DNA from 3 places in the Mesorhizobium sp. B2-4-17 genome. Region 1 is predicted to be linked to each of the others. Evidence: predicted binding sites of a transcription regulator. Region 1 holds the regulator's gene; each other region holds the start of a gene.
The links. Region 1 encodes PhoB, which activates phosphate uptake and scavenging genes when phosphate is short. Its sites were predicted from a motif close to TGTCATNNANCTGTCAT; they were not measured.
Positions count from the first base shown of each region.

Region 1 (3,278 bases):
GATCGGCATGGTGTTCCAGAAGCCGACGCCGTTTCCGATGTCGATCTATGAAAACATCGCGTTCGGCGTCAGGCTCTATGAGAAGATCAGCAAGGCCGAGATGGACGGCCGTGTCGAGCAGGCGCTGAAGCGCGCGGCTCTGTGGACCGAGGTCAAGGACAAGCTCAACGCCAGCGGCCTCAGCCTTTCGGGCGGCCAGCAGCAGCGTCTTTGCATCGCCCGCACCGTGGCGGTGAAGCCGGAGGTCATCCTGCTCGACGAGCCGGCATCGGCGCTCGACCCGCTGTCGACCGCCAAGATCGAGGAATTGATCGACGAGCTGCAAGCCGACTACACGATCGTCATCGTCACCCACAACATGCAGCAGGCGGCGCGCGTGTCGCGCCAGACGGCTTTCATGTATCTGGGCGAGCTGGTCGAGTTCGATCGTACGGAGAAGATCTTCACATCGCCCCGCGAGAAGCGCACGCAGGACTATATCACCGGCCGCTTCGGCTGATCTCACGCATACGAGGACCAGGATCATGGCCGAACACACAGTCGCTTCTTTCGACGAGGATCTCGGACAGATCAGCAGGCTGATCAGCGACATGGGCGATCTCGCCAGCTCGATGGTCGGCGGCGCCACCAAGGCGCTGCTGAACTCCGACAACGCGCTGGCACAGCGCGTTGTCTCCGACGACGTCATCATGGACGCGCGCCAGCGCGAACTCGACGACCGCGCCATCACGCTGATCGCCAAGCGCCAGCCGATGGCCGACGATCTGCGGCATGTCGTCGGGTCGATCCGCATGGCCGGCGACCTCGAACGCATTGGCGACCTTGCCAAGAACATCGCCAAGCGCGTCGGTACGGTCGGCCTGTCCACCACGCCGCGCGACCTGTCGCATTCCATCGACGCCATGGCGCAGCTGGTGCTGATCCAGGTGCAGGGCGTGATCGAGGAGTATGCGGCGCACGATGCCGAGGCCCTTGCCAAGCTGCGCGCCGATGACGAACGTATCGACGTCAAATACACCTCCGTGTTCCGCGAACTTCTCACCTACATGATGGAGGATCCGCGCAACATCACGGCTTGCACGCATCTGTTGTTCTGCGCCAAGAATCTCGAGCGCATCGGCGACCATGTGACCAACATCGCCGAGAATGCCTACTATGTGCTGACCGGTACGCAGCTGCCCGCGAATCGTCCGAAGCAGGACGAAACGGCGATGTCGGCGCCGGCGGCTTGATCGTCAGAGCGGTTCACCGTTTTACGGAAAACCGCTCTCTCTCTTGTTTCCATGCAATTCCGGACGGAAAACCGCTTCACACTTTTCCTGGAATTGCCTTAGAGGTGACCAGTCGATGATCGCGCCACGCATCATGGTGGTGGAGGATGAGGAGCCACTCGGCGTGCTCCTCCGCTACAATCTGGAATCGGAAGGCTACCAGGTCGAGGTGGTCCCGCGCGGCGACGAGGCGGAGATTCGCCTGCAGGAGAACGTCCCCGACCTCCTGGTGCTCGACTGGATGGTGCCGGCGGTGTCCGGGATCGAACTCTGTCGCCGGCTAAGGATGCGGCCCGAGACCGAGCGGCTGCCGATCATCATGCTGACGGCGCGCGGCGAGGAAAGCGACCGCGTGCGCGGCCTTTCGACCGGCGCCGACGATTATCTGGTCAAGCCGTTCTCGACACCGGAATTCATGGCCAGGGTCAAGGCGCTGCTGCGCCGCGCCAAGCCGGAAGTGCTGTCCAGCGTGCTCAAGGTGGGCGACATCGTGCTCGACCGCGAATCACATCGCGTCTACCGCAAGAAGAGCGAGATCCGGCTCGGGCCGACCGAATTCCGCCTGCTCGAATTCATGATGCGTCATCCCGGCCGGGTGTTCTCGCGCAGCCAGCTGCTCGACAATGTCTGGGGGGAGACGATCTATATCGACGAGCGCACGGTGGACGTGCATGTCGGCCGGTTGCGCAAGGCGGTCAATAACGGCCGCATGCCCGACGTCATCCGCACCATTCGTGGTGCGGGGTATGCAATCCGCGAGGATTGAGCGCGACTTTATTCAGGCCACGTTCTTCCCGGAGCCGGCTTTCGCCTGCATGCCCGGCGCGAAAATCTCCTGGTCGACGAAGGTCAGCGCCCGCATGGCGCAGCCCTCGCGGATCAGCGGCAACTCGTTGGGCTCGGTGTCGAAGGAAATCGATTTCGAGTGCTGGCCGCCGGCGGTCTGGGCGATGGCCTCGCGCAATGCCGGCTCGATCAGGTCGAAGGCGGCGGCGCTGACGCCGACCATGGCGACGGGGGCGGGATCGATCAGCGCGAACAGGCTGCCGAGGCCGTAGCCCAGCGCCTCGCCGGCCCTGCGGTAGGCCTCGCGCTCGGGCCCGTCCGTTTGCCGCGCCGTCGCCGCCAGCGCCCGCATCTGCGCGTCGCTGACATCGGCGACCGGCTCGGTGTCCTCGCTGAGCTGCCTGGCGTTGCGCCAGATGGCGTAATTGCCGGCATAGGCTTCGACGCAGCCGCGCCGCCCGCAGCGACAGAGCGCGCCGCCTGGCCGATGGATCATATGGCCGAATTCGCCGCCCGAGGAATGGGTGCCGGTGAAGAGCTCGCCCTTCAGCACCAGGCCCATGCCGATACCGTGCGAAAGGAGAATGGCGATGAAGTCGTCGCGGTAGCGCTCCGGATCGCGCCAGCGCAGCGCCACCGCCATCATGTTGCAGTCATTCTCCACGGTGGCGGGGATGCCGAACTCGGCTTCGAGTATGTCGGCGAAGGCGATGTCGGTCTGCGGCGTGATGGGCGACCACAGCATTGCCCGGGCATCGGTGTCGGTGATGCCCTGGATCGCCAGCGCGATACGGGCGACGCTGCGCACGTCGAGGTCGGGATCCTCCAGGCGCCGCCGCACGATGGCGACGCATTCGCCGATCAGTGCATCGCGCGACATGGTCAGCGTATCCAGCCGGCGCTGTTCCTCTGATATGACCTGGCCGGCATAGTCGATGACGGCGACGGACAGGAAATTCAGCGACAGCACCACGGTCATCACCGTTGCGGCTTCCGGATTGAGGCCAAGCCCGACCTGCGGCCTGCCGCGTTTGAGCGCGCCGGCCTCGCTCGGCTTGCCTTCGGCCAGGATACCTTCGCCGATCAGATCAGAGGAAATCGCCGATATGGTGGAGTGGCTGAGGCCGGTGGTCGCGGCGATTTCGGTGCGCGAGGGCTGGCCGGCCCGGCGCACGGCCGCAATCACCATTGCGCGGTTGCGCCGGCGCAGATCGTCGTGGC
Region 1 is NZ_VFUX01000020.1:85,340-88,617, reverse strand. It holds gene pstB (phosphate ABC transporter ATP-binding protein PstB) at 1-499, shown strand, start outside; gene phoU (phosphate signaling complex protein PhoU) at 525-1,232, shown strand; gene phoB (phosphate regulon transcriptional regulator PhoB) at 1,348-2,037, shown strand; gene FJ548_RS17295 (ROK family protein) at 2,050-3,278, opposite strand, start outside.

Region 2 (3,278 bases), on a different contig from region 1:
AGTTTCGTCACTTCCAGATGCCGGCCGACGCCATTTCGTTTACCGACAAGCTGCCTGCGGTGGTCTGGCGCGGCGATCTCAACAATCCGATCAGGACAAGATTTCTGAAGGCTTTGTCCGGGCTGTCGTTCTGCGATGCCGGCTCGCACAAGCCGAACGCTCCGGCCGAATACGCCAAGCCCTTTCTCAGCATCAGCCAGCAGCAGCGCTATCGCTACATCGTCTCGCTCGAAGGCAATGACGTGGCGACCAATCTCAAATGGATCATGAACTCGAAGTCGCTCTGCCTGATGCCGCCGCCGACCTATGAGACGTGGTTCGCGGAACGGCTGCTCGAGCCCAATGTCCATTATGTGCCGCTTGAAGCGGATTTCTCGAACCTGGCCGAACATGTGGCCTATTTCGAACGGCACCCGGCGAAGGCCGAGCGCATCATCGCGGCCGCGAATGCCTATTGCCGGATATTCGACAACGAACAGACGGAGCAGGCGATCTCGCTGCTGGTGCTCTACAAATATTTCGTGCTCAGCGGCCAGATCAAGCCCGATGCCGAGGTCTGGCGTTACATAACGGGCTAGTCGCCGGCGACATTTGGCGTCGGCGCCATTGGTCTCGCGTTTGGATGACACCGGGTTGCGAAATGCCTGGCACAATGGCGTGTGAGCATGGCGCGGGAACTATCTCGGGCTGCCGGGTGTTTTGGTCGCGTTTGTCCTGATATCAACGTGGTACGATGGCCACCATAAAACGAACGACGCAGAAGGTTTTCTACTATGCGCGAAACGTCATGCGCGATATCGCCCCCCAGGCACTCTTCCGACGACAGTTGGCGGCCCGCCTGGAGCAGGCCAGGCTTTTGGATGAGGCCGTGCGCCGGCGGTTGAATGACTACAACAAGCTGCAGGGCACCTTTATGCCAAGCCCGGATGCGGTGCGCATCGACAAGATGCCGTTTGAGCCGAGCATGTACTATTACGACCTGAAGGAGTTCGCCCGTTATTTCGATCGGGCATTGCTCCTCGACCTGGAGTTTGGCGACGTCAGGCATGTGCCGAAGGTGCCGACACTCGTCAAGGATCGGCCGATCCGCGCCGACAACAGCAACGCGGTCATCCTGAAGTTCAACAAGTTCCGCCACTTTTACATGCCGGACGACGCGGTCGCCTTTGCCGACAAGCTGCCGGTCGTGATCTGGCGCGGCGATCTCAACAATCCGATCAGGACACGGTTTCTGGACGCAGCGCGCGACCTGCCTTTCTGCGACGTGGGTTCGCACAAGCGAAGTGCTCCGGCCGAATACAGCAAGCCCTTTCTCAGCATCAGCCAGCATCTGCGCCACCGCTACATCGTCTCGCTCGAGGGCAATGACGTGGCGACCAACCTCAAATGGATCATGAATTCGAACTCGCTCTGCCTGATGCCGCCGCCGACCTACGAGACATGGTTCGCGGAGAGCCAACTCGAAGCCAATGTCCACTATGTGCCACTCGATCCGGATTTCGCCGATCTCGGCGAAAAGGTGCGCTATTTCGAAGCGCACCCGGCGGCGGCGGAGCGCATCATCGCCGCAGCCAACGCCTATTGCCGCAAATTTTCCAATGAGCGAGACGAGCAGGCGATCTCCCTGCTCGTGCTCTACAAATATTTCGTGCTCAGCGGGCAGATCGAACCCGATCCCGAACTCTGGCGGTTCATCGAGGGTTAGGCGTCACGCGCCTTCGGTCAGCCGCAGTGGCTGCAATCACGCCTGGGTTGCAATAAAACCGTCACTGCCGGCCTATATTGAAGTCGGCTCAGGTGTTTCCATCAAGGCCGCTGGCCAGCAATGGGAACACCGTCCGGAACCGACAGGGTTTGCAAGCGGAGCAGCTGACATGACCGAGCTAAAACAGAATTCTCCCGCCAAGGACTGGCTCGAAGCCGAGCTCGCCGACACGCTCGACGAAGATTATGAACTCGAAATGTCGGAGCCGGCGCTGTCGATGGAGATCGCCAAGATCTACAAGAACTCGCATCCGCCTTCGATCGATCGCATGCAGTATTTTCGCGACCTGATCACCCTGCAATCCGAATTGATCAAACTCCAGTCCTGGGTCGCCTATCACAAGAAGAAGCTGGTGGTGATTTTCGAGGGCCGTGACTCCGCCGGCAAGGGCGGCGTCATCAAGCGCATTACCCAGCGGCTCAATCCGCGCATCTGCCGCGTCGTGGCATTGCCGGCGCCGACCGAGCGCGAGAAGTCGCAATGGTATTTCCAGCGCTATGTCCCGCACCTGCCGGCAGGCGGCGAGATCGTGCTGTTCGATCGCTCCTGGTACAACCGGTCCGGCGTCGAACGGGTGATGGGCTTTGCTTCGCACGAGCAGGTCGAGGAGTTCTTCCATGACGTGCCGGAGTTCGAGCGCATGCTGGTGCGCTCGGGCATCACCGTGGTCAAATACTGGTTCTCGATCACCGATGAGGAACAGCAGATGCGCTTCCTGATGCGCATCCACGATCCGATGAAGCAGTGGAAGCTGTCGCCCATGGATCTGCAGTCGCGTGTGCGGTGGGAGCAATACACCAAGGCCAAGGAAGAAACCTTCGCCCGCACCAACATTCCCGAAGCGCCCTGGTTCATCGTCGAGGGCAACGACAAGAAGCGCGCGCGGCTCAACTGCATCGATCATCTTTTGAAGCAGATGCCGTATGAAGATGTGCCGCACGAGGAGATCACACTGCCCGAGCGCGTGTTCAACCCGGAATACGAGCGCCAGGTTCTGCCGCGAGAACTTTACGTGCCGGAGAAATATTGAGGCGCATTTCCGTCTCTCCCCGTATAGTGACGGAGAGAAAGAGGCTTGCACCTGCGGGTTTCGCCAATGACCGGAGTTGCGGCTATGCCCGTTTGATGACCACATGCATGGCGTGCGGCGAAGCGACCTGTTCGCTGCATTGATAGCCGAGTTTCGGCATGTCGAGGCCGGCCAGAAGGTTTTCGCCTGCGCCGATCAGCACGGGCGAGATCGCCAGATGCATCTCGTCGATAAGTTTCTGCTCCAGATATTGCCTGATTGTCGCGACGCCGCCACCGACCCGCACATCCTTTCCATCAGCCGCAGCCTTCGCTTGCTCAAGCGCCGAATGGATACCCTCGGTGACGAAGTAAAAGGTCGTGCCGCCTTCCATGACGACGGGCTCACGCGCATGGTGGGTCAGCACGAAGACCGGCACGTGATAGGGCGGGTTGTCGCCCCACCAGCCCTTCCAGCTCTCGTCCTTCCAGGGGCCGCGGATGG
Region 2 is NZ_VFUX01000005.1:74,250-77,527, forward strand. It holds gene FJ548_RS05885 (glycosyl transferase family 90) at 1-578, shown strand, start outside; gene FJ548_RS05890 (glycosyl transferase family 90) at 734-1,705, shown strand; gene ppk2 (polyphosphate kinase 2) at 1,875-2,795, shown strand; gene FJ548_RS05900 (dihydrofolate reductase family protein) at 2,878-3,278, opposite strand, start outside.
Region 2: ppk2 (polyphosphate kinase 2) is a predicted target of PhoB. The motif match lies at 1,754-1,770, and genes of this name have one in related genera.

Region 3 (3,278 bases), on a different contig from region 1:
ATCGTTGGCGCCGTCGGTCGCTACCCAGAGACGGCCGGCGGGGTCGAAGGTGATGTTGTCCGGGCACACGAACCAGCCATTGTCCGATGTGTCGGAATGGAAGGTGGCGCCGACCTTGGCATCCCCGGGATTGCCGCACAGAACGAACAGGTCCCAGGTGTATTTGTCGGAGGTGTGGTCGGCGTCGCTGCCGCGGCCGCCCGGCGGGATCAGTTCGACGATGTGGCCCCAGAGGTTTTCGGGCCGCGTGTTGGCTGGATTGACCTTGGATTCCTCGCGCTTCTTGTTCTTAGTCATGACGGCGTAGACGCGGCCGGTGACCGGATTGGTCTCGATGTCCTCCGGCCGGTCCATCGGGGTCGCGCCAAGCGCATCGGCGGCCAGCCGTGTTTTCAGCAGCACCTCCGCCTGGTCGGCAAAACCGTTATCGACGGTGAGCTTGCCCTGGCCATGGATCAGCGGCAGCCATGTCATGGTGCCATCGGCATCGTAACGAGCGACCGAAAGCACGCCATCGTCCAGAAGGCCGTTGCTCGAAGCGGGGTTCGCCTTGTCATAAGCCTTGTTCGAGACGTAGCGGTACATATATTCGAAATAATCGTCGTCACCCATGTAGACGACGATGCGGCCATCCTTGTTGACGACGACCGTAGAGGCCTCGTGCGACATGCGGCCAAGGGCCGTGCGCTTCACCGGTTTGGACTTGGGGTCGTAGGGGTCGATCTCGACCACCCAGTCGAAGCGGTTGGTTTCGTTCGGTTCCTTGTCGATGTTGAAGCGGTCGTGAAAGCGACCGCGGCCGTAAATGTCGGAGCCGTCAAAGCCGTAACGGCCGAGAATGCCTGCTGTAGGGGCCTTCTTTGGATCGCCGCCGAACAGATCGGAAACGCCCTCCTCGCAGGTCAGCACCGTCCCCCATGGGGTAACGCCGCCGCTGCAATTATAGCTGGTGCCGAGCACCTTGGTGCCGGTCGCATCGGCTGAGGTCTTCATCAGCGCATGGCCAGCCACGGGGCCGGAGACGGTCATTTCGGTGTTGGCGGTGATGCGGCGGTTAAGCGGGCTATCGTCGATGGTTTGCCACTTGCCGTCCTTGAGCATGACCTCGACGATCGAATGCCCCATCGCCGCCAGCCCGAGATCGACCTGTTCCTTGCTCATCGCCTTGCCGGCGCCGTCCTCGGTCATGCCGGGGAACATCACGTTCGGCGAGATGTATTCGTTGTTGACGCAAAGCAAGCCGTGGTCGGAGTTCACAGATCCCTTGGGCAGCGGCATGAAGGCGATGTAGTCGCAATTGTAGCCGAAGCGCCTTTCCTGTTCGTCGGCCGCGATCGTATTGCCGTCGAAATCCGGCAGGCCCGCGACAAGCGGATCGCCCCAGCGTGCGACGATCGTCGTTTCATAGCCGTCGGCTGCGGCGTGGGTCTTGCCATAGACTCGGTTCAGTTCGGGAAAACCGAGGGTGGAAAGGGCGGCGGCGGCATGTGTTTCGCCGGCAAACAACGAGCCGACAAAGCCGCCGCCGGCGACCAGGGCGCCAGATGCGAGGCTGCCCTTCAGGAGAGTACGGCGCGAAACGCGCTCGGCGATGACATCGCGAATGACGGGGGAGGATGAGGACGGGGAATCGGCCATGTGTCTGCCTCTCGAGGTGGATGTGACGGCGCAAAGCTGCCTATCCAGCTTCGGCAACATCCAGATGACATGAGAGAAAGCTCGCCTCGCGGCGAGGGCCGTCACCAGGACGGGCTATTGGCTGCCGCCCCTGGTGCAGGTCGAGGCGGTGAAGGCCCCGTCCGGCTGCTTCATGATGATATCGAAGGAGGGCGGGTTCTGGCCATCCAGGGTTGCCTGGGTCAGGGACAGGGAATTGCCACCGGTGGTGTAGCCGCCGAGCGGTCCCAACCAGGAGATCACACCGTTTGCGTCCATCTGGTAGTTATAGCCCTGTTGGACGGCGCCGAAGGTGACAGGGCCGGTGTAGACATTTCCCTTGATGGTGATGACGCCCAGGTTGAGGAACATGCCGAGCAGATAAACTTCGCAGTGATAGGTGCCGTCGGGCATCCTGCCGCCGCTGAAGTCGGCCCGCGCGGCTCCGGTTCCCACCGCCAGAAGTAATATTCCGATGAATATGCGTGAAATGCTGGATGCCATGACGTTGCCTGTCTGAAGTCGAGCTTGCCCCATTTTCGCGTCGGGCCGCAACATTTGTCAGCGGTGATCCGTTCACAAAGGTCAAAATATAGGCATCAGATAAATTTGAGCTAAAATTAGGCAATTTGCCTTGTGCGCTGCGCAAATTTCCCTCACTCAAATTTTTTCGGCTCTCTTTGTTTTGTTTGGTCTGATGTAATAAGCGGCTGACAATGTTTGGCTATTTCGCTTTTTCGGACATCCCATTCGCGGTTGGCATGTAGGTTGCATCGCGTTGTTTCAGTGCAATCAACCAGCTTGGGAGTGTTCAGCATGAGGGGTAGTTTCTCGACAATAACAAAAATGTTTTCGGCGAGCGTGGTGGCCGCTGGCCTGTTGATGTCGGTTCCCGCCAGGGCCGCCGACGACACGATCAAGGTCGGCATCCTCCATTCGCTGTCAGGGACAATGGCGATTTCGGAGACGACGCTGAAGGACGCCATGCTGATGCTCATCGACGAGCAGAACGCCAAGGGTGGCCTGCTCGGCAAAAAACTTGAGGCCGTCGTCGTCGATCCGGCTTCCAACTGGCCACTGTTCGCCGAGAAGGCGCGTGAGCTGATTTCCAAGGACAAGGTGGCGGCGGTGTTCGGCTGCTGGACCTCGGTGTCGCGCAAATCGGTGCTGCCAGTGTTCTCCGAGCTCGACAACATCCTGTTCTACCCCGTCCAGTATGAAGGCGAGGAGAGCGAGCGCAACGTGTTCTACACCGGCGCCGCACCGAACCAGCAGGCCATTCCAGCCGTCGACTATCTGATGAGCGAGGATGGCGGCTTGGTGAAGCGCTGGGTGCTCGAAGGCACCGACTATGTCTACCCACGCACCACCAACAAGATTCTCGAAGCCTATCTGAAGGCCAAGGGCGTCGCGGCGGAAGACATCATGGTCAACTACACGCCGTTCGGCTTCTCCGATTGGCAGACCGAGGTCTCGGCGATCAAGAAGTTCGGTTCGGCCGGCAAGAAGACGGCCGTCGTTTCGACCGTCAACGGCGACGCCAACGTGCCGTTCTACAAGGAGCTCGGCAACCAGGGCATCAAGGCGGAGGACATCCCCGTCATGGCGTTCTCGGTCGGCGA
Region 3 is NZ_VFUX01000031.1:22,060-25,337, reverse strand. It holds gene FJ548_RS23025 (PhoX family phosphatase) at 1-1,638, opposite strand, end outside; gene FJ548_RS23020 (hypothetical protein) at 1,753-2,160, opposite strand; gene urtA (urea ABC transporter substrate-binding protein) at 2,473-3,278, shown strand, end outside.
Region 3: FJ548_RS23025 (PhoX family phosphatase) is a predicted target of PhoB. The motif match lies at 1,692-1,708, and genes of this name have one in related genera.